3 regions of the Marinomonas algae genome follow, and region 3 is predicted to be linked to each of the others. Evidence: predicted binding sites of a transcription regulator. Region 3 holds the regulator's gene; each other region holds the start of a gene.
The links. Region 3 encodes FNR, which switches genes on or off when oxygen is low (the NO sensors DNR and NnrR bind a similar motif). Its sites were predicted from a motif close to TTGATNTANATCAA; they were not measured.
Positions count from the first base shown of each region.

Region 1 (6,849 bases), on a different contig from region 3:
AGTGTTTTCATCTTTACAATTACTTGGCGGAAATAGTTACCGAGTGTTTTTGTAAAAGTTACTTGAATGCTTGATTGAAACTTAAGGTATTAAGTGTCTAAAATTTAATAAATTTGTTATTTATCAATGTTTTATGTTTGTTTTAAAAAGTTGGCATGGCCTTCGCTATAGGGTAACTGACATCAATGATTAGCGCCTTAAATTGCTGATGATTGAATTAAGTCTTTGGGATGCTGGCGACTTACGCAAAACAGCAGCCAATCTTTTAATTAAATGGAGGTTACCATTATGAATATCAAAAAAACGCTATTAAATACGACTCTTGTTCTTGTAACGGCAGCGACATTAGCCGCATGTGGTCAGGAATCAGAAGAAACCAAAGTAGAAGATACTTTGTCTAGCGCAGGTGAAACAGTTGAGCAGACGTTTAACGATGCAGGTGCTGCGGTAGATCAAACGATCGATGAAGCAGGTGAAGCTTTAAACAATGCAGGAAGTGAACTTGATGACATCATGACAGATGCCGGTAACACTGTTGAAGACACATGTGAAGAAGTGAAAGAAGGTATGGATGCAACAGACACAAACTGCTAATGGTTTGTGGCTAGGGAAGGTGCGAATAAGTCTTCTGAACTTCAGTCTTATCAGAGAAACGGTCTATTAAGGCAAGAGTGAGCAGGAATGTTAATACCTTTCAATCACTCTTAACGCAGAGAGGCCGTTTCTCTGAAAGACCCGAAGGACGTGGGCTAAACGCTTTTTATTCTTTGTTAAGCTTCTTGCCAATATGTTCATATTGGACTGCGAAGCTTGCCTCGAATAATAAAGGTTTATCCACACGCTGAAGTCAGTGGACTTGTTAGTACCTTCCCTAGGTTAGGATGACTTAGTTTGTCCTCGGTGTTGATGAAGTACTTTGCTTGTCATCACCACCGAGGAGCATTTAGGGCATAAGAAGGTAACGAATATTACTCGGCTGCTTTTTGTGCAGATAAATGGCTTTCGTATCTATCTAGCTTGTTGTAGAGGGTTTTGATGCTAATCCCAAGCTGTTGTGCGGTATCGGTTCGGTTGCCATTATTCTCTTTTAGGGTTTTGAGAATGGCAATTTTCTCGATTTCTTCAAGGCGCATACCAGTAGGAATTCCGGCTGATTGATCGCTTGAAGCACTATAGTCGGAATCGTTGGTGATAATGTGCTCAGGTTGGATGATTTGATCCGATAGAATATAAGCTCGCTCGATCGCGTGTTTGAGTTCTCTGACATTACCTGGCCAATGATAATGTTTTATTTTGTCGAGACTTGATTCAGATAATTGCTTTTGCAGACCGTCTTGACTGTTTCGATAAGCTAAAAAGTGCTGAGCCAAGCCGCATGCATCGCCTTCTCTGTCTCTAAGTTTAGGGACATAAATAGGGAATTGAGCTAAACGAAAGTACAAATCTTCACGGAAAATTTCGTAGCGGATTGCTTCACTTGGGATTCGGTTAGTTGCTGCAACAATACGGACATTGGCTATTTTTACATGCTGGGAGCCAACGGGTTTGTATTCACCGCTTTCAAGCACGCGTAGTAGCTTAACTTGGTGTTCATAAGGCATTTCGGTGACTTCATCCAAAAAAAGAGTGCCGCCTTCTGCTTGTTCGAAAACCCCTTGGTGATCTTTGTGAGCACCGGTAAATGCACCTTTTACATGGCCAAATAGTTCGCTGTCGATTAACTCTGGACTAAGCGCGCCACAGTTAATGGCCACAAAAGGGGCTTCTGCTCTTGGGCTAACGACATGCAAGGTGTTTGCAATTAACTCTTTGCCTGTGCCGCTCTCGCCAATAATAAATACATTGGCTTTGGTCGCCGCCACTTTGCGGATGGTTCGATACAAAGAGTGCATGCTAGGTGAGGAACCGACTAAAAGCCCAAATTGGTCAAGGTAACTGGCTTGTACATTGTTGCTTTCTTTTGTGAGATTTAGCTCACGAAAGATCTCTTGAAGTGAAGAGTCAATTAAAGATAAATGGTAGGGCGCACGATAATGAAAACCAGCGCCTTTCTTAATTAAATGGTCGAGTGTTGGATCAGGGCTCCCGGTACTGAAAAAGATGAATTCGGTTTGGCACAGAATGGGGCTATTAATCAGTTCTTTTAATGCTTTGTCGTGACATGAACCCACTTCAATAAGCGCCACATCACACTTCTTTTCAGTCAGTTGATCTAGCCAGTTTTCTGTTTGTCGGCTAACACTCAATTCATATTGGCAAAGACTTTGCAAAGACAATAAGTCCGAAGCTAATGATGGATCTTTAATATGCATAAATAGCTTTGGAGAAGGCATTATCATTTTCCCTAATTAGATCAAAATTTATATTAGGGCTATGAAATCACAGGGTTGTAGAGTGTCATAGGTTTACCAAGGGGACTTTTCAGTAAACCAGATCTTAATCACCCTTATTTGCACAAAGTTCACTGTTTTTTGAAAGGAGATGGAGCATGACGACTTATAAAGAGGCACAAACGGAATTGGCTCAATTGCCTGATACTCATCTTTTATGGGATATGCTTTCCATGTGCCTAGACGGATATTCAGCAAATGCTAAGTCTCATGAGCGAGTGAGCAACACTTTAGATCGACATGTATTTAAAACGGTTTCTGTTTTATATCAGCAGTTGGCTGAAAGGTTGCTAAAAGGAGTTGATGAGTTACCAGAAGACACAGGCACTATGAATCCAGAACCGGGTTACATTGCGATTGCGTATATATCGGCACTGAATGCGTCAGATAGGTTTCTTTCTACTCGTGTGATGTCTGTAAATTGCCAAGTGATAAAACGCGTAGGAAGGTTGGTGAGAAAACTGAATAACCGAGTATTTGCGAATGGCATTATTGATTATTTGGCGCGTATTCAAGTGGTATTGGATAATACTGAAAGTAGACGAAAAGCAGCTAAACTCATTAAATAAATAGAGCTTAGCTGCGTTTCTGAAACGCTATTTATTGCCTTCTATTCGATAGTCCAACTTACCAATAATCTTGCCCAAATTATCTTGTGTTGGCACATTAAAGCTAGCGCTGTTTTTCTCTCTGTTCGGGTTAACTGTGGCGATCACTTGTTGATTCAAAATAAGCTGATAAGTCTCAGAGAAAGTAATGACTAAATCTTCTGACTTTGGATTCTCAAAGAAGATATGGTCTTTTAATCGAATAACCCTGGTTTCTCCTCTTACCCATTGGCCAACAAGTGGCTGAGCCTTAAATTCTTGTTCTGCATGGTTAATCGTCGCTTCAGACAAAAATACGCGAATTAAGTCACCATTGATTGCCATTGTCTGGCGATCCGCCACACGGGCATTCAGTTGCGCAATCTCTGTATTGGTTTTGCTTGTGTAACTGCGAAGCTCTTGGATTGCAGTATCAATATTTTGTTGGCTGGTATTTGTATTAACTAATAGCTTCGGAAGATTGTCTGCTTTGCCTACGCGGCTTTTAAGTTCCTCATAGTTTGCTTCCGCCAGTTCTTTCTGGTCGTTATATCTTGTTAGTAATTCGTCATAAGAAGTGCTGTTGATTGTTTCTACAACTTCTTCTGTTTGGCCTTGAAGGTTTGGAATCAGTAAATCGCTTGATTCTGCATTGGCTTCTGATTGAGCCTTGTCTTTTTCTGACGAAGTGTTTGACGATAAATTGTCTAATATTGGCATCGAGCAGGCGCTAAGTAACAGCGTCGCAAGTAAAAGGCCAGTACGAAATAGAGACATGGTGTTGTCCTGAGGTGAAATACAAAAAAAAACAAGTATGAAGTATGGCGTGATTGATGTCGAGATGAAGCCTTCTTTACTTACTACTGTATTTGTTTAAAGAATAGGTAAAGATGAGCAAAAACCACAAAATGAAGGTGTTTATTCAAAAAGAAGCGAGGGTTCACACCAAACGCTTCTTTTTTGATTGGCTTGAGCTGGCTACTTTTGTGTTTGATTCCACAAAATGCATTCATCTAAAGTGACGCCTTGCCCGCCAAAAATATCCAACGCGCTGCCAATGGTTAAATCCACAAGACCGTTTGATAATTCATGCACACGTTTTAAATCTGCCAACGAACGAGCGCCACCAGCATAGGTAATATCTACAGGACAAGCACTGCTACCTAATAGACGCACTAAATCTTCGTCGATTCCTGACTGTAAACCTTCTACATCAGCAGCGTGGATTAAAAACTCATCACAGTGATCAGCCAGCTCAATTAGATTTTCTTTGTTGATTTTCGTAGAAGTAACCGTTTGCCAACGGTCAGTCGCAATGCTCCAGCCGTCTTCTGTGCGTCGACAACTCAAATCTAATACAAGACGATCTGTTCCTGTTTCACGCTTAATTTTGTCTAAACGATCCCAAGAGAATTCGCCATCTTTAAATAAGTAAGACGTCACAATAACGTGAGAAGCGCCAGCTTCTAAATAACTCGCAGCGTTGCTACTTTTTACACCGCCACCAAATTGTAAACCGTTAGGATAAGCACGCAGGGCGCTTAATGCCTCATCTTGGTTGCCTTTACCTAATGCAATTACGTGGCCGCCCGTAAGGCCATGCTCACGATAAAGCTTCGCGTAATGCTCTGCATTGTAATCGCTGATAAAGTTTTCAGTAGCGCCTTTGTCGTTCAAGCTACCACCTACAATTTGTTTAACCTTGCCTTGATGTAAATCGATACAAGGACGAAACTGAGTCACAAAACGCTCCTATTACTGCTAAAAATGGCTGCTTATGAAAAGCAGCCAAAAATAATACGCAAAAATGAACATGGCTGAAATGCCAAAAAAGCAGTATAGCCGATAAATTCTTGAGAAACGATGCGTCAGAGAAAACATTAAGGAAGCCTGTTATAATCACAGCTTCCTTCTTATCATAGAATTTTCAAAGAAACCCTATGTTGCAAATCTCCGTCGCAGTAGCGATCCCAGACCACGAAATAGAACTTACTGCTATTCGAGCTCAAGGAGCGGGTGGTCAAAATGTTAATAAAGTCTCTTCTGCTATTCATCTTAGATTCAACGTGGCTCAATCCTCCTTGCCTGCGTTTTATAAAGAGCGACTTTTAGAGCTTAAAGATTCTCGCCTCACGAAAGACGGCGATATCGTGATCAAAGCACAGCAACACAGAACTCAAGAGTTGAATAGGGAAGACGCATTAGCGCGCCTAAAAGCCTTAATTCAAGAAGCGGTTCGAGTTCAAAAAGCCCGTCGGCCAACCAAACCGACGCGATCTTCCCAGAAAAAACGAGTTGACCAGAAAAAGCAAAAAGGGCAAATCAAAAGCCTAAGACGCAGTAACTGGGATTAGATTCATCTTACTTTGTCTTCTCTAATAGCGGCTTTTAGCCGCCTTTTCCATGACATATATCTACAAATGAAAGACTTTCCTGTGGCTTTTTAAGCACTCTGTTTTTTGGCTTTCTGACATATTCTTTTCACTCTCTTTATCTTGATCTAACGCAATGTTTTAAAACGCAACACCTCTCATAATCTGGCCTTATAGTAGCCTCAGATGGGTGAGGCTTCGGTGGGCGTTAGATAATAAGAACACTCAATTAAATGAATTTAAGTGTCTACAAGCGTCTTTTTTCTCAATCAAATGAATGGGTTGAAGTTATATGATTAACGAAGCTGTAGTGGAATTATCGCGGTTTCAGTTTGCTTTCACTGCTCTGTACCACTATTTGTTTGTCCCTTTGACATTAGGGATGGCTTTCTTACTCGCAATCATGGAATCAGTCTACGTGATTACCGGTAAGCAAGTTTACAAAGACATGGTTAAGTTCTGGGGTAAATTGTTTGGTATTAACTTTGCGCTTGGCGTAACAACGGGTTTGACTATGGAGTTCCAATTCGGGACTAACTGGTCTTATTACTCTCATTATGTTGGCGATATTTTTGGTGCACCTTTGGCCATCGAAGGTTTGATGGCTTTCTTCCTAGAGTCCACTTTGGTTGGTTTGTTCTTCTTTGGTTGGGATCGTCTCAGCAAGGTAAAACACCTAATGGTGACTTGGGGTGTAGCGTTAGGTTCTAACTTATCAGCTTTATGGATTTTGATTGCCAACGGCTGGATGCAAAACCCTGTTGGTTCTGAGTTCAACTACGAAACCATGAGAATGGAGTTGGTTGATTTCAGTGCTTTGATCTTTAACCCAGTGGCGCAGGTGAAGTTTGTTCATACGGTTTCTGCAGGTTACACAACGGGGGCCATGTTTGTTCTGGTAATTTCAAGCTACTACTTACTAAAAGGTCGTGATCTTGCTTTTGCTCGTCGTTCTTTTGCCATTGCTTCTGCGTTTGGTCTGGCTTCTATTTTGAGTGTGATCTTGCTAGGTGATGAGTCTGGTTACGAGATTGGTGAAGTTCAAAAAGTGAAATTAGCTGCCATTGAAGCGGAATGGGAAACTCAGGAAGCACCTGCGGATTTCACTCTGATTGCTTTTCCAAACCAAGAGCTTGAAGAAAACGAATACGCAATCAAGATTCCGGGCTTAATGGGTTTGATCGCCACACGTTCTCTTGATACGGAAGTAGAGGGTATTCAAGAACTGAAAGAGCATAATCGCCAACGAATCATCAATGGTATTTATGCGAACCAGTTACTTGAGCAATTACGCGAAGGCTCAACAGATCCTCTTGTGAAGTCTAACTTCGAGAAAGTGAAAGACGACCTTGGTTACGGTTTATTGGTGACAGCCTTCAATGAAGACATCAATAAAGTAACGTCAGATGAAATAGATCAAGCGGTGGAATATTCCATTCCTCAGGTTGCGCCTTTGTTCTTCGCCTTCCGAATTATGGTGGGATGTGGCTTCCTAATGTT
Region 1 is NZ_JBLIXK010000001.1:197,032-203,880, reverse strand. Features, by position in the region: gene ACMUMQ_RS00880 (hypothetical protein) at 289-594, shown strand; gene ACMUMQ_RS00875 (sigma-54 interaction domain-containing protein) at 969-2,333, opposite strand; gene ACMUMQ_RS00870 (hypothetical protein) at 2,489-2,959, shown strand; gene ACMUMQ_RS00865 (hypothetical protein) at 2,987-3,754, opposite strand; gene hisA (phosphoribosylformimino-5-aminoimidazole carboxamide ribotide isomerase) at 3,956-4,720, opposite strand; gene arfB (alternative ribosome rescue aminoacyl-tRNA hydrolase ArfB) at 4,918-5,331, shown strand; gene ACMUMQ_RS00850 (cytochrome ubiquinol oxidase subunit I) at 5,642-6,849, shown strand, end outside.
Region 1: the regulator FNR is predicted to act here: its motif matches at 5,473-5,486, upstream of ACMUMQ_RS00850 (cytochrome ubiquinol oxidase subunit I).

Region 2 (6,849 bases), on a different contig from region 3:
TCACTAAGCCAATTCGCTCTGGTCAACAAGTTTACGCGGAAGGCGATTTGATTATTTTAGCTCAAGTCAGTGCTGGGGCAGAGGTTTTGGCCGATGGCAACATTCATGTGTATGGCCCATTGCGAGGTCGAGCTTTGGCTGGTGTAAAAGGAGATATAGAAGCACGAATTTTTTGTAAGAGTATGGAGGCTGAACTGGTTTCAATCGCAGGCAATTTTATGTTGAGCGATGCGTTGCAAGATATTGTTTGGAAAGATAGCGCTCAAGTGCTATTAGTTGACGATAGTTTGGAAATTACACCGCTTTAGTATTTATTAGATTATTTTGATGTACTCTGTTTGGGGTTATCGGGGGATATAACATTGGCAAAAATTATAGTGGTCACCTCAGGAAAAGGGGGGGTCGGCAAGACAACATCCAGTGCAGCAATTGGTACTGGTATTGCGTTGAAAGGGCATAAAACCGTCATTATCGATTTTGATGTGGGCTTACGAAATCTTGATTTGATCATGGGATGTGAGCGCCGTGTTGTTTATGATTTTGTAAACGTCATTAATAAGGAAGCAACTTTAACGCAAGCCCTGATTAAGGATAAACGCACTAAGGATTTGTATATCCTACCAGCGTCTCAGACTCGTGATAAAGATGCCTTAACAATTGAAGGTGTTCAGGAAGTCTTGGAAGAGCTTTCTAAAGAGTTTGATTACATCATCTGTGATTCGCCAGCAGGAATCGAAAAAGGCGCTCAAATGGCCTTGTATTTTGCTGATGCTGCAATCGTAGTGACCAATCCTGAAGTGTCATCTGTTCGTGACTCTGACCGTATTCTTGGTATCTTGCAAAGTAAGTCTAAACGAGCAGAAGAGGGTGCTGATCCAATCGAAGAGTTCTTATTATTGACTCGTTATCATCCTGAGCGTGTTGAGCTAGGTGAGATGTTGAGCGTTTCTGATGTTGAAGACATTTTAGCGATTCCTTTGTTAGGTGTGATTCCTGAATCGGAAGCCGTGCTTAAAGCATCGAACCAAGGTGCTCCTGTTATTCTGGATACAGAATCTGAAGCGGGTCAAGCCTACATGGATGCAGTAGACCGTCTGATGGGTGAAGAGCGTCCTTTACGCTTTTTGACTGTTCAGAAGAAAGGTTTTATAAAACGTTTGTTAGGAGGTTAGAGTGGGCATTTTTGATTACTTTAAAAGTAAAAATTCACCTAGTTCGGCTTCTGTAGCAAAAGACCGTTTGCAAATTATTGTGGCTCACGAGCGTACTAAGCGACATCAGCCTGATTACTTACCTCAGATGCAACAAGAGATTATTGATGTTATCCGTAAGTACGTGCAAATTGGCAGTGAAGATGTCCAAATACAGCTTGATAACACTGACGATTGCTCGGTGCTAGAGTTGAATGTTACCTTGCCTGATCAGAATTAAACTTTTTGTCTTGCACTGAGAAAGCGCCTCACTATTTTCTTGATTTGGATCTAGTTGGGCGCTTTTTTTACGTCTAAGTTAATGAGAATAATTGTCCGCGTTTTACTCAAATTCGGCATGGGTGTATTATTCCACGACTTATTTATTTGATGGCTAAAATACAATGCTACGCTTTTCTCTTGGTGTGATTGCCGTTTCTCTATTTCTTTCTGCATGCAGTGAACCTAAGCAGGTTGCTCCTCAACCTAAAGCCACTAAAGCTACCCACGAACTTCCGATTCCGCTTACAGACCCTAAAGCGCTTTTGGGCTCTCAATTGTTCTTTGATACAAATCTATCAAAAGAGAGGAATCAATCCTGTGCGACTTGTCACGATATTGCGAATGGCTTTGTCGATAAAAGAAACGATGTTTTTTCTGGTGCGGTTTCATTGGGTAGTGATAGTCAATCTGTAGGGACTCGTAATACACCGACGGCAGCTTATGCGGCTTTTTCCCCACCATTTCATCGTATGAAAGATGGTGAATATCGTGGTGGTCAATTTTTAGATGGCCGATCGTCTGATCTAGTGGAGCAAGCACAAGGCCCGTTTGTGAATCCTCTGGAAATGGCGTTGCCTGATGGCGCTGCAGTTGTTGATAGAGTGAAAGAAAATCAGCGGTATGTGTCATTGTTTAATGATTTATACGGTGACGGAATTTTAGAAGACTCAGAGAAGGGTTATGTCGCCATTGCGGATGCGATTGCCACTTTTGAAAAAACGGCTCTATTTATGCCTTTTGATTCAAAATACGACCGTGTATTGCGTGGCGAGGATAAATTCACACCAGAAGAAGAGTTGGGTAAGACATTATTCTTCTCTCAGCAGTTTACGAATTGCAATGCTTGTCATCAATTAAATCCTTCCCCATTTTATGATCAAGAAACCTTTACAAACTTTGAGTATCGCAACATAGGTGTGCCTGCCAATGCGCCTTTAACGGCTCATAATAATGGCTTAATTGATCAAGGGTTGTTGGATCATCCAGAGATTACAGACCCATCTCAAGCAGGTAAGTTTAAAGTGCCTTCCTTGAGGAATGTTGCGGTCACAGGGCCTTATATGCATAACGGTGTGTTTCAGGATTTACGTACAGTGGTTCTATTTTACGATAAATACAACAATCCAACTCGCACCATTAATCCTGAAACGGGTAAGCCCTGGGGTGAACCTGAGGTGGCAGAAAATATAGACTTTGCAGACTTGGAAGTGGGCCCAGCTTTACCAGATCAAAGAGTGGATGCCATTGTTGCTTTCTTGAAAACATTAACGGACAAGCGATATGAGCCCTTGTTGGAATCGAAACCTTAAAGCTAAGCTCCTTATTGTTTTCATTGATAAAACTGGCTTGATGGCGAAAATTTTATTACATTGATCCTTTGATTTATTTTGTGGCGCTTTTAATGTGTCACTCAAATATAAAGGACATAAATGATGAAATATTCGCCACTTGGTCGAACAGGCTTAGAGGTCTCTCGAGTTTGTTTGGGTACCATGACATGGGGTACTCAAAATAATCAGGCTGATGCTGATGTTCAAATTGAATATGCCTTAGCAAACGGTATTAATTTCTTTGATACCGCCGAAATGTATTCTGTTCCACCGACTCCAGAATCCTATGGAAAAACAGAAACTATTATTGGTGACTGGCTATCTCGTAATCCGTCTCGTCGTGGCGAAATGATCTTGGCAACAAAAATTGCTGGCCCTGGTTTACATTATATTCGTGATGGCGGCCCAATTACCGGTGATGCTGTTGTCGCTGCTGTTGATGCTTCTTTAAAGCGCTTGCAAACAGATTACATTGACTTATACCAACTTCATTGGCCAAATCGTACGACACCGCATTTTGCGAAGCATTTTCCAGGTCATATTTCGTTTTCTAATGTGGATCGTGATGCCCACTCGGCCCAAATGCTTGATATTTTGCAAGGCATTGCTAAGTGCATAAAAGCAGGGAAAATTCGCCATTTTGGTTTGTCTGATGACAGCACTTGGGGAATTAATGAATACATTCGTTTAAGTGATAAGTATGACTTGCCAAGAGTGGCTTCGATTCAAAATGAGTTTAGCTTATTACATGCGAAAGACTGGCCTTATTTGATTGAAAATTGCGTTCATGAAGACGTTGCCTATTTACCTTGGTCACCTTTGGCTGCGGGTGCGTTAACTGGCAAGTATCTTGGTGGTGCTCGCCCTGAAGGCAGTCGTTGGAGCTTTGCGCAACGCAATGGTCTGTTCCGCGATACTCAACAAGTAGAGAAAGCGGTTGCTGGATATGTTGAGGTTGCCAAGAAGCATGGCTTGAGTGCGGCTCAGTTGGCTTTGGCTTGGTGTGATCAGGTTGATGGTGTAAGTTCAACCATTATTGGTGCGACTTCATTAGAACAGTTGAAAGAAGATATGAGTGCTTTTGACTTGGCTTTGTCTGATGAGGTTCTTGCGGATGTTATGTCTGTATTTCGGGAATATCCTGTACCGTTTTAATATCCAGGGCGTGTTCGTACCTTCCCTAGGTTATTTCGAGAACTAAAGAGTGCTTTTGGGTGCTCTTTTTTTTGTGCCAAATTTTTAGAGGACATAAAAAAACCCGATGCGATGCATCGGGTTTTTTGAAGAGAAAGAAAATCAGAAATTAGTTCTTTTCTTTTTCTTTTTTCTCTTTTTGAGCTGCGATTACTGTTTCTGCTACGTTTGCAGGACATGGTAGGTAGTGAGAGAACTCCATAGAGAACTGACCACGACCAGATGTCATTGTACGTAGAGAGCTGATGTAACCAAACATTTCAGAAAGAGGAACGTCTGCTTTAATACGTACGCCAGTTACGCCTTTCTCTTGGTCTTTGATCATGCCGCGACGACGGTTAAGGTCACCGATAACATCACCAACGTGATCATCAGGAGTGAACACGTCAACCTTCATGATAGGCTCGATCAACTGAGGACCAGCTTTCGGGATAGACTGACGGAAAGCGCCTTTAGCAGCGATTTCGAAGGCAATAGCAGAGGAGTCAACTGCGTGGAATCCACCGTCGAACAACTCAACTTCAACGTCTAGTACTGGGAAGCCAGCTAGAACACCTTCTTCCATCATAGACTTAAAGCCTTTTTCTACTGCTGGGAAGAATTCTTTTGGTACGTTACCGCCCACAACAGAAGAAGAGAAAGTGAAGCCAGAACCAAGCTCACCTGGTTTGATACGGTAATCGATCTTACCGAACTGACCAGAACCACCAGATTGTTTCTTGTGCGTGTAAGTATCTTCAACTTCTTTCGTGATCGTTTCACGGTAAGCAACCTGAGGCTGACCAACAATTAGGTCTACGCCGTAAGTACGCTTCAAGATGTCTACTTTGATATCTAGGTGAAGCTCACCCATACCACGAAGGATAGTCTCACCAGAATCTTGGTCAGTTTCTACGCGGAAAGTTGGATCTTCTGCAACCATTTTACCGATCGCGATACCCATTTTCTCGTTACCACCTTTATCTTTAGGAGTAACAGAGATAGAGATTACTGGCTCAGGGAAAACCATCGCTTCAAGAGTACATGGGTGCTTAGGATCACAAAGAGTGTGACCAGTTTGTACGTTTTTCATACCAACGATTGCAAGGATATCACCAGCTTGTGCTGAGTTGATTTCTTTACGGTCATCCGCTTGCATTTCCACCATACGACCAACACGCTCAGTTTTACCTGTGAAGCTGTTTAGGATCGTATCGCCTTTGTTCAGTTTACCAGAGTAAACACGTACGAAAGTCAAGGCACCGAAACGGTCATCCATGATTTTGAAAGCAAGAGCTTTGAAAGGTTCGTTAGCGTCAACAAGTGCTTTCTCGCCGTTTGGATTACCTTCTTCGTCAGTAAGATCTTGTGGAACAACATCTGTTGGGCTAGGTAGGTAGTCAACCACAGCGTCAAGAAGAAGTTGCATGCCTTTGTTTTTGAAGGCAGAACCACAGTAAGTAGGGAAGAAAGCAAGATCACGTGTACCAGTACGGATACAACGTTTGATGTCTTCCATAGAAGGCTCTTCGCCATCCATGTAGGCCATCATGATGTCGTCGTCTTGTTCAACTGCAGTTTCGATTAGTTTCTCACGGTATTCTTCTACCTGATCAACCATGTCTGCAGGAACGTCTTCGATGCTGTAGTTTTCTGGTTGGCCAGAATCATCCCAAACGTAAGCTTTACGGCTTAGAAGGTCAACAACACCTACGAATTCGTCTTCAGTACCAATTGGCAATACCATGATAAGAGGCGTCGCACCTAGTACGTCTTCAACTTGTTTAGTAACGCGGTAGAAGCTAGCGCCTAGACGGTCTAGTTTGTTTACGAAGATCAAACGAGCTACTTCTGACTCGTTTGCGTAGCGCCAGTTTGTTTCTGATTGTGGTTCAACACCACCAGAACCACAGAATACACCAACACCACCGTCAAGAACTTTAAGGGAACGGTATACTTCTACTGTGAAGTCAACGTGTCCAGGTGTGTCGATAACGTTAAAACGATGGTCTTTCCAGAAACATGTTACTGCTGCTGATTGGATAGTAATACCACGTTCTGCTTCTTGTTCCATGAAGTCAGTAGTTGACTCACCTTCATGTACTTCACCGAGTTTGTGAATCATACCGGTAAGTTTAAGAATACGTTCTGTGGTAGTAGTTTTACCCGCGTCAACGTGAGCAAAAATACCGATGTTTCTGTATTTTGATAAGTCAGCCATTACATTACTCTAAATAATTGAGGACGAAATTTGCGCGCTATTATACAAGGCTTTTTACATTTGTGGCCAAGTATTTCGCGCTATTCTATTATATTTTATAGGATTAAAGAAAGGGGGCTGTGAAAAGCATTCTAGAAATAACGCATAAATGTTTTTTAAGCGCCAAAAACAGAGTAAATGAGAGGCTAAAACTTTGCTTTTGCCCGTGCTGTACTGGGTTTTTAACGGAATAAACAAGAGTTGGATTTAAAAATAGGCTTTAGCCTCTTTAATTGTTGGATTATTTGCAACTAAAGAGGCTGAGGTTTTACTTCATATGCGTTCTTGTTACCAAGAACCTGTACCTGCTTTTTTGCGGCGTAAGGATGGTAGTAGGATGCCTAAGAATAGTCCGCCAAAGAGGGTTCCAGCACCAATAATAAACCATCTTTGATCATTGGATTTTTGTAGCTGGTTCGCTTGTGTCACTGCAGCATCAGTACGCTGTCTTAGACTGGCCATTTCGTAACTGATGGTTTCATTTTTAGAGACAATCTCTTTGGCTTTTTCGGAGACCTCTGCTAGGTCGCTGAGCTCTTGTTCCAATGCACTGTTGTTATTTTTTAGTTGAGTGTTCTCTTGGATGAGTTCTTGAATTTTTTGTTGGCTTGCT
Region 2 is NZ_JBLIXK010000007.1:129,956-136,804, forward strand. Features, by position in the region: gene minC (septum site-determining protein MinC) at 1-308, shown strand, start outside; gene minD (septum site-determining protein MinD) at 363-1,172, shown strand; gene minE (cell division topological specificity factor MinE) at 1,174-1,431, shown strand; gene ACMUMQ_RS11290 (cytochrome-c peroxidase) at 1,595-2,782, shown strand; gene ACMUMQ_RS11295 (aldo/keto reductase) at 2,903-3,958, shown strand; gene fusA (elongation factor G) at 4,107-6,197, opposite strand; gene ACMUMQ_RS11305 (TIGR04211 family SH3 domain-containing protein) at 6,525-6,849, opposite strand, start outside.
Region 2: the regulator FNR is predicted to act here: its motif matches at 1,471-1,484, upstream of ACMUMQ_RS11290 (cytochrome-c peroxidase).

Region 3 (6,849 bases):
TCGCATCAAAACCAGAAGAAATTACCCCAATAGAACCCACAAGGCTGGCTTTATTTGCATAGATTTCAGTGGCGGCCGCCGCAATGTAATAACCTCCTGACGCTGCCATATCTTCAACAACGACAATGATAGGCGTGTCCGGATAGTTTTCCTTTTTCTCTTGAATAGCATCATAAATAATGCCGGAATGTACCGGACTGCCACCAGGACTGTTCATCTCAATAACCACGGCTGTTAATCGTGGGTTACGATAAGCACTATCAATCAAGCCTACAAATTCATACGATTCTATATCCGAATCCGCTCCGATCACACCGCGCATCGGAATAACAGCAACAACATCTCCTTCAAATCCCACTTCCGGTAGGTTAGACCGCATAATCCACGTGGATATCACCGTGATCGTAATGGCCAAAGCGAATAATCGAAAAAATATTTTCCAACGTCTCGCTCTACGCTTTTCAACAATGTTTTCGCTTAAGGTTTTTTCAAGTAGAGACCAAATTTCTTTATTTGGATCGGTCTGGCTTTCAGTGGCCTCTACCGTTTCTTTAGGTTTTTCAGCTTCTTTTTTTTGAGCGCTATCTATATCTTGCTCGTGAATTTTTTTTTGATCTTCGTCTTCCGTCCAAGCCATTTTCTATAGTCCTAAAATATCTAATAGTTCATTAAAGTTGCTGATTAGCGCATGTGGCTGACAAGCTTGTAAACGGGCCGATTCATGAGCGCCATAAGTGACTCCTACGCTTTTCATCCCAGCATTTGTCGCCATGTTAAGGTCGTATTCCGTATCTCCAACCATGATTGCTTGATCCGGTGTTAACTTAAGTTCTGCCAATAATTCTTCTAGCATTAGAGGGTGAGGTTTTGATTGCGTCTCATCTGCGCATCGAGTAGCGATGAAATAATCCTTGGTTCCTGTGAGCCCCATTACTCTCTCTAAGCCTCGACGGCTTTTTCCCGTCGCAACGGCTAACTTAATATTGGTGTTTTGGAGTTTGTTCAAGGTGTCAATAACACCTTCATACGCATTGGGCGGAGTTTGATCTTTTGCCACATAAGTTTGCTTGTAATGCTCGATAATTGTATTGCGCTCAACAACGGGTAATTCTGGCCAAATAACCTGAACCGCCTTATCAAGAGATAAACCAATGATGTTTTTAACGTCTTCTTTATTGCGGTCTGGTGCGCCAGCTAATTGCGCTGCGTGCAGCATACTCTGACAAATTGTGTCGATAGAATCATATAAGGTACCGTCCCAATCAAAAATCACCAACTTAACCATAGATACCTCTTAAGAATAATGTGGCGAAAGTGTACCATAGCGTTAAATTGCAATATAAGGATAGGTAATGACTTCTGGATACACATTAGAACAACTTTCCATTGACCAAAGTGTTGAGTACCGCAAAATCGTCACTCAGGCTGACGTACAAGCTTTTGCAGATGTAACGGGCGACACTAACCCTGTTCACTTGGATGCTGAGTATGCGGCAACAACATCATTTGGGCAGCCTATTGCTCATGGCATGTTAACGGCTGGTTTTATTTCTGCCGCTATTGGCACAAAGCTACCTGGGCCAGGCTGTATTTATCTTGAGCAAACACTGAAATTTCGCTCACCTGTTTTTGTCGGCCAAGAAGTTGTCACCACCGTTACGGTAACAGACATCAATGAGCGTCGACGCCGTGCTACTCTTAAAACAGTTTGTGAATGCGAAGGTAAAGTTGTTGTTACAGGTGAAGCAACGATCATGCTTCCAGCTGCTTAACAAGATATAGATATATGCATTAAAAGAGCCTTTTTGGGCTCTTTTTTCTTTTTATAGCAATAAGAAGGCGTTGAGTTTTAACATTAAAAGTGGAAAGAAAGGTCATTTATAAAAAATAACTAGGATTTAAAAAGCGGCAGGCATATATTAAATGAAGTAGTTTTCTACTTAACATATAAAGGTTTGCCATAACTATGACTGCTCAACTTCTAATGATCATTGCCGTGATTTTATCGTCTTTATTGACGATATCTCAGCGTGCGAATGCTCAGGAAGTAAGCCAGTTTCGATGGTTAGAACCTAGTGTAGAGCAGCGTTTTAATGAAGTCATTGCGCCAGATCAAGAGTTAGACTCTGACAATAATTTTATAGCTTCATCTTTTAGTATTAGAAAACGTTTTTTCGAACTTACTAATACACTCTCCTCTTACTATTACTTTCCCAACAAAGAAAGCATTAATAGTAATATTAGTCCAAGGGCTCCCCCGTTTTCATTGATATAACTCACCCATATTTCACATTCATTTATTTTTTTAATGGGGTTTTACTATGAAAACACTTACTTATGTTTCTACAAAAAGCGTTAACGATCTTACTTGGCCTGCAGTAATCGAGAATATTACTATTTACTCATCTGCACTATCTGTATTTACGGACTTTGATAAAGCCGGCCCAAGGGTGATTGAAGCAAATACTCGTGCAGATGTACTTGTTAAATTGATGAAGAAAGAACATGTCCGCATGAAAATCGTTGTTGATGAAGACAACCATTTTGTTGGTATTATTAGTTTAGAAGACTTGTCTGAAGACGCTCTTATTAAAATGGTTGCTGAAGGCTATAAACGATCTGAGCTTATGGTTGCTGACTTAATGAGGCCAAAAGAAGAGCTACTTGCATTGTCTTATTCATCCCTAAAAAATTCAGACATAGAGTCTCTTTTATACAGCCAAAGAGAAAACCCTCTTCAGCACTTGTTAGTTATTGATGAAAACACAAAGACAATTCGTGGTTTGATTTCATCTAATGACATTGTGCGTCAGTTGAGATTAGACGTTGATGTTGCTTTTTCTAGCTTCGAGCACACATACCACAGCGCGATTCTAGGTCAAAAGTTTCAAGCAAAAAGACTTAAAGTTGCTTAAGGAAGGTGCGAATAAGTCTTCTGAACTTCAGTCTTATCAGAGAAACGGTCTATCAAGGCAAGAGTGAGTAGGAATGTTAATACCTTTCAATCACTCTTAACGAAGAGAAGCCGTTGTTCTGAAAGACCCGAAGGGCGTGAGCTAAACACTTTTTATTCTTTGTTAAGCTTCTTGCCAATATGTTCATATTGGACTGCGAAACTTGCCTCGAATTATAAAGGTTTATTCACACGCTGAAGCCAGTGGACTTGTTCGTACCTTCCTTAACATTTAAACGTGGTTTTTGCTCTTTAAATGCCTTCATATAAAAATATGAAGGCATTTTTTAGCTCGACTTCTTTTCTATCCAGTAGAAAAAGGTGTCACCTTCTTGCTCGTGATTGACCAGCGTATGACCTAGAAACTGGCAAAACTTTGGGATATCGCGTGTTGTTGATGGATCAGTAGCGATCACTTTAAGTACATCTTTCGCCCCTATTTTTCGCATTTCGACATGCAACATCATTACTGGCTCTGGACAAAGTAAGCCTGTTGCATCAAACACTGCTTGGTGTTCCATATAAATCCTCTTTTATCGCTCTTCTTCAAATAGGTTAAATGTAAAGCGGCTTACAGAATATCGTTAAGCCAAGTTTGTGTAATATCAGCCATATTCGAAATGGTTTCGGTGGCTGTTTTATTGTATTTCTTTAGCACTTTAAAATCATGGTCAGCACCTTCAATCCAAACAATGTTGACATTTTCAGGCAGTGATTGCTGCTTAACCCAATCATAAGAACCAAGTTGATCTCGTGTTCCTTGGATAATCAAACAAGGAACTTCCATATTCTCAAGGAAAGAAAGTCTGTGTTTTTCAGGCTTACCAGCGGGATAAAAAGGAAAACCAAAGCAAACAACCGCCTTTACCATAGGTTCTTTCGACAACTGTGCAGCAACACGTCCTCCCATTGATTTCCCAGCAACAACACAAGCAACTTCATTTTTTATACAGTCGGAGAATTCTGGAATAAGACGCTTAAAAGGCGGTGGTGGCCTTTTCTTTCCAGTGATTTCCACTTCTCGCATATAAGAAAAAGTGACGGGGATAATGGGCTGATTCATTTTGGCTGAAATCGCGTTACCTAGATCATTTAAGAAGCTATTGCTGTGGCCCGCACCAGCACCGTGAGCGAGATATAAAGGTATATTTTTCATGAATTTATGTACTAAAAATTAAGTTATCGTGATTATAAGAGCGCTTGAGGCCTTATCCAATCTTATTTAGGAAATGATTTAATTTTTACAGAGATGTCATATCTTGACCTGTGTCAGAAAAAGCCCCAGACCATAGGAGTAAACTGCTATTAGAAATTTTAATAGGAATACAACATGATTTGGGATTCTTCTCTTATTAATAAATACGATTTGGCAGGACCTAGATACACATCCTACCCAACGGCGCCGCAGTTCGATTCTGGTATCAGTAAGATTGCCTTGATAGACAAGATGATGATGCCTTCAGATAAAGCGTTGAGCCTTTATTTTCATATCCCATTCTGTGCGCATCTTTGTTATTACTGCGCATGCAATAAGATTGTGACGAAGCAGTATGAAAAAGGCGCAGAATATGTCGAACTTCTTGGTGAGGAAATGAGGCTTCGCAGTCTGATGCTCGACCATTCTAAAAAAGTTACACAATTGCACTTTGGAGGAGGTACACCTACCTTTTTGACAGAGGATCTGATTCGAGATTTATTCAAAACAATAAACCAGTATTTCAACCTAGTGAGTGATGGCTCACAAGATTACAGCATCGAAATCGACCCAAGAGAAGTGACCTCCTCTAAGTTAAAGCTGCTAACTGAAATGGGCATAAATCGAATTAGCATTGGCGTTCAAGACTTTGACAACAAAGTACAAGAGGCGATTCATCGAGTTCAATCTCTTGAAACCGTTTCTCAACTGGTTGAAGACGCCCGTGCAATGAACATTAAATCTATAAACTTTGATTTGATCTACGGCCTTCCCTATCAATCTCTTGAGGGCTTCAGAGATACCCTAGATAAAGTCATTGCATTATCGCCCGATCGCATTTCTTTGTTTAATTATGCCCATCTACCTGAAAGATTTAGATCACAAAAAAGGATACCAGAAGATAGCCTTCCTATTCCGAGCATCAAAGTGCAACTGCTGAGAATGAGCATTGAATACCTTATCGATGCGGGTTATGAGTACATAGGAATGGATCACTTTGCAAAACCTAACGACAGTCTTGCAAAAGCACAAAAGCAAGGCTTATTGCAAAGAAACTTCCAAGGCTATACAACTCACGCTGGAACTGATTTAGTAGCATTTGGTGTGTCTGCCATCAGTGATCTAAGTGGTGTTTACATCCAAAACCATACTGATTTAAGCCTATATCGAAGTAGTATTGAAAAAGGCCAATTGGCGATTAGTCGAGGCTATATCAGTGATTCTGATGACCGTATTCGCCATCAAGTTATTATGACCCTTATTTCTCAATTTGAATTAAATACTACGGCAATTGAGCAAAAGAATAATATTAGATTTTTTGAATATTTCTCAAAAGAGGTAGATAATCTTACCTCAATGATTGAAGACGGTATGATTGAAATACAGGACAATGGAATGCAGACCATTATCCGAGTGACAGAACGTGGTAGATTACTTATTCGCTGTATTTGTATGGTTTTCGATAAGTACCTAAACAACAATATAAAATACTCAAAAGTTATATAACATCAGGTCAGGGAGATTCACATGTCAGTAACACACGCACAGACACGATTTAACAGTACACTTACGTCTCAATGTCAGAATTGTAGCCTAAGTGCACTTTGCCTTCCGATCGCTTTAGCTGATGAGGATATTAATAAACTAGATCAAATTATTGAGCGCAAAAAGCCATTAAAAAAAGGTGACTTTTTATTTCGCCAAGGTGAAAAATTTGATTCTGTTTATGCTGTACGTTCAGGTACATTGAAAACCTTTAACATAACGTCCGTTGGTGAAGAGCAGATCACAGGCTTTTATTGCCCTAGTGAGTTGGTTGGCTTAAGTGGCGTGGATTCAGATACCTACCCAGTTTCTGCCAAAGCGCTTGAAACCACAACTGTTTGTGAGATTCCTTTTACTCATTTAGAAGAACTATCTGCCCAAATCCCTTCTTTGAGACATCAGTTATTTAAGGTAATGAGTCGAAAAATATCGGATGACCAACAGATGATGGTCTTACTAGGAAAGAAAAATGCCGATGAAAAAGTCGCATCCTTCTTACTAAATCTATCCAATCGGTTTAAAAAACGTGGTTACTCTGCTAGTGCGTTTCGACTTTCTATGTCTCGTGGAGAGATAGGAAACTACCTAGGTTTAGCCGTTGAAACTGTGAGTCGAGTGATTACTCGCTTTCAAAAAAATGAGCTAATTCATGTTGATGGTAAAGAGATTGAGATAGTCAATTTCCCTGAAATGCAAAAACTCGTTGGGATTGCGAGTGATTGTGGTAAAATCGCCAACATTTGATAAATAAATTAAGGCGTTACTGAATATGCTCTACGATGATTTTTACGTTAAGTCACTAATCCAAACAGTAGAAGACTGGCCAAAAGAAGGCATCAGCTTCCGTGATATTACTCCTATCTTTAGTGACCCTAAAGGAATGAGAATGGTCGTTGATGCCTACGTTCACCGCTACATGTCGTCTGATATTTCTCATATTGCTTGTATTGATGCTCGTGGTTTTTTGATTGCTGCAGTATTGGCTTATGAGCTGCAAAAGCCTCTTATCCTGATTCGCAAGAAAGGAAAACTTCCAGGTAAAACTGTTTCTCAAGCTTACGCTTTAGAATACGGTGAAGCTGAGCTTGAAATACAAGAAGGCGCGGTAAAAGCTGGTGATAATGTACTTTTGTTCGATGATTTAATTGCAACTGGT
Region 3 is NZ_JBLIXK010000015.1:45,835-52,683, forward strand. Features, by position in the region: gene sppA (signal peptide peptidase SppA) at 1-637, opposite strand, end outside; gene ACMUMQ_RS15435 (HAD-IIIA family hydrolase) at 641-1,285, opposite strand; gene ACMUMQ_RS15440 (MaoC family dehydratase) at 1,353-1,772, shown strand; gene ACMUMQ_RS15445 (hypothetical protein) at 1,967-2,275, shown strand; gene ACMUMQ_RS15450 (CBS domain-containing protein) at 2,322-2,915, shown strand; gene tusA (sulfurtransferase TusA) at 3,241-3,474, opposite strand; gene ACMUMQ_RS15460 (alpha/beta family hydrolase) at 3,525-4,109, opposite strand; gene hemN (oxygen-independent coproporphyrinogen III oxidase) at 4,284-5,654, shown strand; gene ACMUMQ_RS15470 (fumarate/nitrate reduction transcriptional regulator Fnr) at 5,676-6,437, shown strand; gene ACMUMQ_RS15475 (adenine phosphoribosyltransferase) at 6,463-6,849, shown strand, end outside.